DNA from 2 places in the Kocuria sp. KSNUG genome. Region 2 is predicted to be linked to the other one. Evidence: riboswitches for the same ligand, from Rfam matches in the RefSeq annotation. Region 2 holds a riboswitch; the other holds the start of a gene.

Region 1 (4,762 bases), 520 kb from region 2:
CGTAGGAGGTCTGGGGAATCTGGTCCGCGAGCAGCTCCCCAGTGGTGAGGTCCTCGACGTGGACGGTGAACCGCTCGTCCCCGGCGGTGTCCTCGGACCAGGCCAGGCGGGAGCCGTCCTCCGCGACGCTGAACGCGCCCAGGGCGTAGAACTCGTGCTCCTGGGACGCGGCGTTGGCGTCCAGCAGGGTCTGCTCGCCGTCCAGGGACGTTCCGGGCTCCACGGCGGGCGGGGTCCAGTCCGCGGCGTCCGACACGGGCACCCGGCAGAACACCTGGTGCGCGCCGCCCTCCACGGTGCGCGCGAAGTACCACCAGTCCCCGTGGCGGCTGGGGACCGAGAGGTCCGTCTCCTGCGTGCGGTCCTTGATCTCCGTGTAGATGCGCTCCCGCAGCGGGGCGAGGTCCGCGGTGACGGCCTCCGCGTAGGCGTTCTCGGCGTCCAGGTGCGCGCGCACCTCGGGGGAGTCCTTCTCTCGGAGCCACTCGTAGGGGTCCACGAACGTGTGACCGTGGAACGTGCGCTCCACGGGACGGCGGGGTGCCACGGGGAAGGTCTGCTGCTCGAAAGTCATGCGCCCCAGTCTAGGGACGCGGCAGAATGTGCCGCGTGCAGACCAATCTTTCTCCCACTTCACCGAGCGTGCCGCGCGCCGACCTCCGGATGCAGATCCTGCTGGTGCTCGGGGTGTCCCTGGGCGCGTCGGCGGTGTACTCCGTGCTGGACCTCGTGGAGATGGCGGTGCAGTCCTCGATCGCGGAGAGCTCCACCACGCTCAACCAGCCGCTCAGCCCGGTTCCGGTGATCGACGCGCTGCGACGCCTGACCAGCATCTGCTTCGCGCTCGTGCCCGTGGTGCTCGCGCTGTGGTTCCTCGCGGGGACCACCTCCCGGATCCCCACCGCCCTGCGCGGCATCGGTGCGGATGCACGCCGCCCGGGGCACGACGCCGCCCGGGGCCTCGCGCTGTTCGCCGTCATGGGCGGTGGGACCCTCGTGCTCTACCAGGCCGGGAGGGCGCTCGGGATCACGGCGGAGATCACCACCTCCACCCTGGAGAACACGTGGTGGACGGTTCCGCTGCTACTGCTCACCGCCCTGCGCCACGCGCTCGTGGAGGAGATCATCGTGGTGGCGTTCCTCGCGGACAGGATGCGGCGGCTGGGCCGCTCGTGGTGGACCGTGGCCATCGTGTCCTCGGTGCTCCGGGCGAGCTACCACCTGTACCAGGGGGTGGGGCCGGCGCTGGGCAACCTGGTCATGGGGCTCGTGTTCGTGTGGTGCTACCGCCGGTACGGGCGGGTGATGCCGCTGCTCGTCGCACACTTCCTGCTGGACGCGGTCGGCTTCCTCGCGCCGCAGCTCCTGGCCGGCTGACCGCCTGGGCGGGCGGCGTCGTCGTGCCCCGGCGGATCAGATGGTGACGGGCCCGTCCGGGGTGCCGAAGGTGACCGCCATGAGGCCGGGGGTGCCGTGGGGAGCGGACCACGTGACGTCCACCGAGCGCAGGACGTCCTCCACGGGACCGCCGAGCCAGTCCGTGACGCGCTCGGGGGAACCGGCGATGTCCATGCCGGTCAGGCGGACGTCCGTGATGCGCGCCTGGGACGGGTGCATCTCGTCCGCGGAGTCGAAGTGGATCATGAACGGCAGCTGCGGATCCGCGATCAGGCCCTTGACGCCGATCTGGTGCCAGTCCAGGCGCCGGCCGTCCGGGAAGATGCGCCCGCCCGGCACGGAGGGGCGGCCCAGCTTCTGCTCGAACGGAGCGAGGTCCGGAACCTCCACGACCCACCCGAGCCAGCCGCCACCGGCCTCGGAGCGGGCGCGGACGGCCTGGCCGAACGGCGCCTTGTCCGCGGCGGGGTGCTCCAGCACGGTCACGACCTCCACGTACTGGTGGTCCGTGAGCGGCAGGATCATGTTCTGCGTGCCGAACCGGGGGTGCACGCCGCCCTTCACGGGCTCGATCCCCAGGCGGTCCGCGATCCGCTCGGTGGTGGCCTCCAGCCCGTCCGGCTGCGCTGCGAAGGAAACGTGGTCCAGCTTCATGCAGTCATGGTGGCACCCGTCACACGGGGGTCCAAATCGACGGGTGCAACACTGCGGACACCGAACTTGACGCGGGAGCCGCCGGGTTCCCACACTTGAGGTCTAGGTCACGAGAGTCAGCGCCAAGCCCCAGCTTGCTGACCGGCAACCCTCCCTACCGCGGCGGGGTGCCCTGGGTGAAGACCTGGCCGTGACGTCGTCCGACGTCCACGGCAAGCGCGGGCCACCGGTCGCCCGTTCGTGCGGGCACCGTGCGGACGGTCGCCTGGCCCCTGATCCTTCCGAGAAGGAGCACGGCCATGAGCACTGCACCCACCCCCGACAACCCCCAGGACTGGGCCTTCGAGACCCGCCAGATCCACGCGGGCCAGAACCCGGACCCCGTGACGGGTTCACGGGCGCTGCCCATCCACCAGACCTCGTCCTTCGTGTTCCCGGACGCGGACACGGCCGCCGCGCGGTTCGCGCTCGCGGACATGGGCCCCATCTACTCCCGTCTGACCAACCCCACCACCGAGGTGGTGGAGAACCGACTCGCCTCCCTGGAAGGGGGAGTGGGGGCGCTGATGGTCTCCTCCGGGCAGGCCGCCGCCACCCTGGCGGTGCTCAACCTGGGCAGTGCGGGAACGCACGTGGTGGCCAGCCCGTCCCTCTACGGCGGCTCGTACAACCTGCTCAAGCACACGCTGCCGCGGCTGGGTGTGGAGACCACGTTCGTGGCGGACCCGGACGATCCGCAGCAGTGGCGGGACGCCGTGCGCCCCACCACCGTGGCGTTCTTCGGGGAGACCATCCCCAACCCCCGCAACGACGTCCTGGACGTGGAGACCGTGGCCGGGATCGCCCACGAGGCCGGGGTGCCGCTGATCGTGGACAACACCGTGGCCACTCCGTACCTGGTGCGGCCCATCGAGTGGGGCGCGGACATCGTGCTGCACTCGGGCACCAAGTTCCTGGGCGGGCACGGCACCGCGATCGGCGGGTTCATCGTGGACGCCGGGCGCTTCGACTACGGCGCGGACCCGGAGCGGTTCCCGGGCTTCAACCAGCCGGACCCCACGTACAACGGCCTGGTGTACGCGCGGGACCTGGGCGCGGACGGCGCGTTCGGGGTCAACCTCTCCTACGTGCTCAAGGCTCGTGTGCAGCTGCTGCGTGACCTGGGCACGTCGATCTCCCCGTTCAACGCGTTCCTCATCGAGCAGGGCATCGAGACGCTGTCCCTGCGGGTGGAGCGCCACGTGGCCAACGCCCAGCGGGTGGCCGAGTGGCTCGAGTCCCGCCCCGAGGTCCGCTCCGTGTCCTACGCCGGCCTGCCGTCCTCCCCGTGGCACGAGCGGGCGCGCAAGTACGCGCCCCGGGGAGCCGGTTCCGTTCTCGGTTTTGTGCTGGAGGGCGGCAAAGAGGCGGGGATCGCGTTCGTGGACGCGCTGAGCCTGCACTCTCACGTGGCGAACATCGGGGACGTGCGGTCCCTGGTGATCCACCCGGCATCCACGACGCACGCGCAGCTCTCCCCGCAGGAGCAGCTCGCGGCGGGCGTGGAGCCAGGCTTCGTGCGGCTCTCGGTGGGCACCGAGGGGATCGAGGACATCCTCGCGGACCTCGAGGAGGGTTTCGCGGCCCTGGCCGCGGCTCCGGGGGTCAAGGACGCCCGCCACGGCCAGGGAGATCAGGACCCGGCGCGCTCGCAGGCGGACCGGGCGGTGAACGGCACCGTGCGGGCCGCCTCCGCGGGTACCGAGCCAGCCGTGGACCCCGGCGCCGGCGCGGACGGCGGCCCAGCGGCGTCGTCGACGGCGCGTCCGGACGCGGCCGCCGGGCCCGCGGCATGACCGTGGTGCAGACCGCGCCCGCCGTGCGCCGGGACGGTGTGGTGCGGGCCGCGGAGATCGGGGAGCTCACCCTCGAGTCCGGATTCCGACTGCCGCACGTGCGCCTGGCGTACGAGACGTGGGGCGAGCTCGCCCCGGACGGCTCCAACGCGGTGCTGGTCGAGCACGCGCTCACGGGTGACTCGCACGCGGCGCGCGGAACGGCCGTGGGCTGCGGGGACACCGCACCCTTCGACGTGGACGGTCGCCGTGCCGCCGCGGACGCCGGCGGCTGGTGGGACGGGCTCATCGGACCGGGCGCGGCCATCGACACCACCCGCTGGTTCGTGGTGTGCGCCAACATCCTGGGCGGCTGCCACGGCAGCACCGGCCCGGCAAGCCTCGCCCCGGACGGCACGCCGTGGGGCTCGCGGTTCCCCCGGATCACCGTGCGGGACACCGTGGCCGCGGAGGCGCGGCTCGCGGACCTACTGGGCATCCGGAGGTGGCGGCTCGTGGTGGGCGGCTCCATGGGTGGTGCCCGCGCCCTGGAGTGGGCCGTGTGCCACCCCGAGCGGGTGGCGGCGTGCGCCGTGATCGCGGCGAACGCCCGGGTCAGCGCGGAGCAGCTCGCGTGGGGCCGCACCCAGGCGCTCGCCATCCGGCAGGACCCCCGGTTCCGCCACGGCGACTACTACGCCGGCCCGCACCCCGTGGAGGGCCTCGGCCTGGCACGGCGGATCGCGCACATCACCTACCGCAGCGCCCACGAGCTCGCCGCCCGCTTCGGGCGGGAGGCGCAGCCGCGCGAGGACCCCGCGGGCACGCACCCGGGCACCCGGGGACGCTACCGGGTGGAGGGCTACCTGGACCGCCAGGCGGAGAAGCTTGCGGCG
Region 2 (4,762 bases):
CGGTGCCCGGATCGAGCTCGGGGACGTAGTAGTGGTAGTTGGTGTCGAACCACTTGGTCAGCTCCAGCGGCTCCAGATCGTCCGTCCCCCGGGACAGGGCCGTGATCAGCTCGATCCCGCGCTCGGTGTCCGGCGCGGCGGGGAGGAGGCCCTCCGCCCGGAACCGGGCCGGCACGGCACCCAGGGCGAGCGCGGTGTCCAGGACGTGGTCCACGGCGAAGCCCTCGGAGGGCACGGCGGTGTCCTGCGTGAGCCCCAGTTCGCGCAGCCTGAGGGTCGTGCGCTCCCGGAGGTCGCCGAGAGTGTCCAGGACGGTCTGGGCCGGGTGCCGTGCGGGCTCCGCCCAGTAGGCCTCGAGGGCCCGCTTGAGTTCCCGGTCCGGGCCGATGCGCGGGTAGCCCAGGATCGTGGCGCTGGGCAGGGGGGTGGGATTCGTGACGGTCATGATCTCTCCTTGTAGGGGTTGGTGTGGTGACGTGAAAAGGGTGTGAGGCAGCCGCGTCGCGGGTGGGCCGGCGACGGCGCTGTACGGGGTCACTGGGCGTGACGGGCGCGGCGGGCGTACCGGGGCACGTGCTCCAGCGCGCGTGGGCAGAGCCGCGCGTGCGGCTCTGCGGTGGGCGGTGCGCACGACGCCGCACGGTCAGGCCGCGGGGCTGCGGCCCCGGTACTCGCGGGCCGCATCCCGGACGCGCAGGTGCTCCAGGATGGTGAGCGCCGCGTCCGGGCGGTTGAACGTGTACAGGTGGAAGCCTGCGCAGCCCAGGTCCAGGAGGTCGTCGATCAGCGACAGCGTGGCCGCGGTGCCCCGGTGCCGCAGCTCCTCGGGGGAGCCCGAGGTGAGGAACCGGGTGAGCCGCTCGGGAACGGGCACTCCGGTGATCTCCGTCATCCGCTGCAACCGTTTCGGGTTGGTCAGGGGCATGAGACCCGCGACCACCGGGATGTGGATCCCCTCGGAGCGCGCCCGCTCCAGGAACGACGCGTAGTCCTCGGGCTCGTAGAGCACCTGCGTGATCGCGTAGTCCGCCCCGGCCTCCTGCTTCTCCCACAGGGACGCGAGATCCGCCTCGGGGTCACGCCCCCGGGCGGGGGACGGGTAGCACGCCACCGACACGGACAGCGGCCGCGTCCCGGGGCGGAACCCGTCCCCGAAACGACGCCGCTCGACGTCCCGGATGAGCCGCACCAGCTCCGAGGCCCGGCCGATCCCCCCGGGCGGGGTCCGCCACTGCCCGGCGCCCAGGGGCGGGTCCCCGCGCAGCGCGAGGAGGTCGCGGACGCCGTCGTCCAGCAGCTGCTCCACCGAACGCTCCAGCCCCGCGCGGTCGGTGCCACCGCACGTGAAGTGGGCCATCACGGGGGTCCTGGTGGTGCGGCGCAGATGGCGCAGCGCCTCGCGGGACACACCACGACCACCCGAGTGTCCGTGCGTGACGGAGAAGAAGTCGGGCCCGGCCTGGGCCATGGCGTCGATGCTGCGCCACACGGTGTCCGGGTCCGCGGTGGGGCGGGGCGGGAACACCTCGAAGGAGACGAGCGTGGAGCGCCGGGGGCGGCGCACCAGCCAGGACGTGCGCGCGGGCGGTTCGGAGCAGGACGGCTCGGACGAGTCCGGGCTGGGCGCTGGGGCGGCGGGTGCGCCCGCGCGGCAGGTGGCCGCCGTGGGAACGCCACTGGGGCGGCTGGCACCCGCAGGATCGTGCCCGCCCGTCGAGGAGGCGGGGCCCACGGGAACGGCTGAGCCGGCGGGGTGGGCGCCTGACGCGTAAACGGGCTCGTCCGCGGCGCGGGCCGCGGCCACGAGCTGCGGCCTGTCCTCGGCGCGGGCGGTCGGCGGTGTGACGGGCATATGAGAAAACCTCCGGCGGTAGGACGCCGGAGGTGGACCCCGTGCGCCGTACTTGCCAGCCACGCGGTTGCGCGGCGGCCGGATCGTCATCTGGGGCACCCCACTACAGCAGGAGGGTTGCCGCCCGGCCAGCCAGAGCTTTTCGCCGGGTCTCATGATCCTTTGGTGGGTGAGACGGTAGCACGAGGGCCCCGCGCCGTGAAAAACACACGGCCCGGGACGGCGTGTCCCCGGGGTCGGACCCCGGGGGACACACGCGTGGTCAGCGGCCGACCACGACCTCCAGGTTCTCGCCGGAGGCGGGGTCGAAGAAGCACGTCTCCCGGGCGTTCGGCCGCACGTGGATCGTGGATCCAGCCTCCATCTGCAGGAACTTGTCCGCGCGGACGGTGGCGCGGCCCTTCTCCAGCCGCATGGCGCGGGCGTCCTCGGTCCCGGGGTCCGAGGTGCCCGGCAGCACGCAGTGGATGAACGCCTCGGAGCCGAGCTTCTCCACCAGGTGGACCCGCAGGGGCAGAGCGGGGGTCCCCGGTGCGTCACCCTCGCCCGTGATCTCCCACGACTCCGGACGGACACCCACGGTCACGGTGTCCCGCACGTGCGCCGAGAACTCGGCCGGCACGGGCACCCGCAGCCCGCTCGCGGCGTCGAGGACCGCGTGGCCGTCCCGGACGGGGACGTCGTGCATGATGGTCATCGCCGGCGACCCGATGAAGCGAGCCACGAACACGTTTGCGGGGTGCTCGTAGAGGTGGATCGGATCGGCCACCTGCTGCAGCTGACCGTCGCGCAGCACGGCCACGCGGTCGCCCATGGTCATGGCCTCGACCTGGTCGTGGGTCACGTAGATGGTGGTGACCCCCAGCTCCCGCTGGAGGTCCGCGATCTGGGCGCGGGTGGACACGCGCAGCGTGGCATCCAGGTTGGACAGCGGCTCGTCCATGCACCACACCTTGGGGTTGCGCACGATCGAGCGGCCCATGGCCACACGCTGCCGCTGTCCCCCGGACATGGCCGCGGGACGCTTGTCCATGAGGGGCCCGAGCTCCAGCATGGCGGCGGCGCGCTCCACCCGCTGCTCGATCTCGGCGCGGTCCAGCTTCTCGTTCTCCAGCGCGAAGGACATGTTCTGCCGCGCGGTCATGTTGGGGTACAGGGCGTAGGACTGGAACACCATGGCCACGTCACGGTCGCGGGCCCGGGTGCCCGTGACGTCGCGGCCGTCGATGAACACGGAGCCCTCGTCCACGGGCTCGAGGCCGGCGAGCATCCGCATGGCCGTGGACTTGCCGCTGCCGGAGGGGCCCACGAGGACCAGGAGCTCACCGTCACGGATGCTGAGATCGAGCTGGGACACCGCCGGCGGCTTGCCCGGATCGAAGATGCGTGATGCGTGCTTGTACTCGACGGTGGCCATGGTGCTCCTCGGGCTCTTGGGTGGTGACAGTGGTGACGAACTCGGTGCCGCAGCGCGGTGGTCGCCGCGGGCTCACCGTGGTGTTAAGCGGTGCGGGCGCCGTTCGGATCGGGCCGCGGGTGGCAGCCCCGAGAGGGGCCGCCACCCGCGGTGGATCACAGCTTGGGCTTGATGTCCGAGTCGATGATCTTCTGGGTCTCGTCCTGCAGCTGCTGGAAGACGGTCTTGACGTCCTCGCCACCGAACGTGATGCGGTCCAGGCCGCCGCCGATCCGCTGGCCACCGCCGGAGACGAACACACGGGCCGCGTCCTGCGGCTGGGTGTTCTCGTTCAGCTGCTTGATCGCGGTCATCGCATTGGGGTTCTCCTCGAGGAACTTCTTCTCCTCGGGCTTCTCCATGGCGTCCTTGCGCACCGGCATGTAGCCGGTGGCCTGGGTGAACGTGATCGTGTTGTCGGTGTTCGTCATGAAGTCGATGAACTTGGCGGCGGTGAGCTTGCGCTCGTCGCTGATGCCGTTGGGGATCGCCAGGCCTGCGCCACCGGTGGCGCAGCCGGGCTTCGGGCCGGGCAGGTAGGTGGTGTAGAAGTCGAACTTCGCGGCCTCCTTGAGGCCACCCAGGGAGCCCGTGGACTCCAGCAGCGCCGCGCCGTTGCCGATCCCGAAGTCGTTGGCCCCGTCCTGGACGATCTTGATGTGCCCCTCCGCCACGTGCTTCTTGAGGTACTCGCCGGCCTTGATGGAGTTCTCCTCCGTGAAGGTGGCGGTCCAGTCGCGGGAGTAGGCGCCCCCGAACGTCCAGATCATGCCCTGGAAGTACCAGTCCATGTAGTTGGCACCGTCCGGGAGGATCAGCGCCGGTTTGCCGCCGTTGGCCTTGACCAGCTGGGGCGCCCACTGCGCGAACTCCTCCCACGTGCGGGGCCCGCGGTCCGTGGGCAGGCCGGCCTTCCGCATCATGTCCTTGTTGAAGTACATGATGCAGGTGGAGCGGGCGTACGGCGCGCAGTAGTGCTTGTCGTTGAAGTTGTAGTCCTCGCGCAGCGTGTCCACGTAGGTGCTGGAGTCGATCCCGGCCTTCTGCCACAGGTCGTCCAGCGGGGTCACGGCCTCGTTCAGGGCGAAGTTGAACCAGTTCACGTCCGACGCCACGAACACGTCCGGGAGGTCCCCGCCGGCCAGGGCGGCGTTGACCTTCTGCGCCACCTCTTCGTAGTCGGCACCGCCGTCGATCAGCTCGGCCGGAGTGTCGGGGTTGGCCGAGTTCCACGCGTCGATGAGCTTCTGCTCCAGGCTCTTGGAGCTGGCGGGGTGGTTGGACCAGAACTGCAGCGGGCCGGAGGCCTCCTGTCCGCCGGAGGAGCTTCCGCCCCCGGTGCCGGCGCAGCCGGACAGGGCCACGGCGGCGGTTCCGAGGCCCAGCAGGCCGAGGGCATGACGACGTGAGAGTTCCATGTGTGCTTCTTCCTTCAGGAGGTGGTGGATGTGCTG

The links. Region 2 has a riboswitch for S-adenosylmethionine ahead of AABM36_RS03660 (methylenetetrahydrofolate reductase). Riboswitches for the same ligand answer to the same signal wherever they lie in the genome.
Region 1: linked by a shared signal. The riboswitch ahead of AABM36_RS05850 (bifunctional o-acetylhomoserine/o-acetylserine sulfhydrylase) and the one ahead of AABM36_RS03660 (methylenetetrahydrofolate reductase) in region 2 are both predicted to bind S-adenosylmethionine.

The regions. Positions count from the first base shown of each region.
Region 1 is NZ_CP150981.1:1,362,442-1,367,203, forward strand. Features, by position in the region: gene AABM36_RS05835 (S9 family peptidase) at 1-574, opposite strand, end outside; gene AABM36_RS05840 (CPBP family intramembrane glutamic endopeptidase) at 601-1,377, shown strand; gene AABM36_RS05845 (VOC family protein) at 1,414-2,052, opposite strand; SAM riboswitch class IV at 2,158-2,277, shown strand; gene AABM36_RS05850 (bifunctional o-acetylhomoserine/o-acetylserine sulfhydrylase) at 2,352-3,887, shown strand; gene metX (homoserine O-acetyltransferase MetX) at 3,884-4,762, shown strand, end outside.
Region 2 is NZ_CP150981.1:843,820-848,581, forward strand. Features, by position in the region: gene metE (5-methyltetrahydropteroyltriglutamate--homocysteine S-methyltransferase) at 1-445, opposite strand, end outside; gene AABM36_RS03660 (methylenetetrahydrofolate reductase) at 644-1,852, opposite strand; SAM riboswitch class IV at 1,896-2,012, opposite strand; gene AABM36_RS03665 (ABC transporter ATP-binding protein) at 2,115-3,269, opposite strand; gene AABM36_RS03670 (ABC transporter substrate-binding protein) at 3,425-4,726, opposite strand.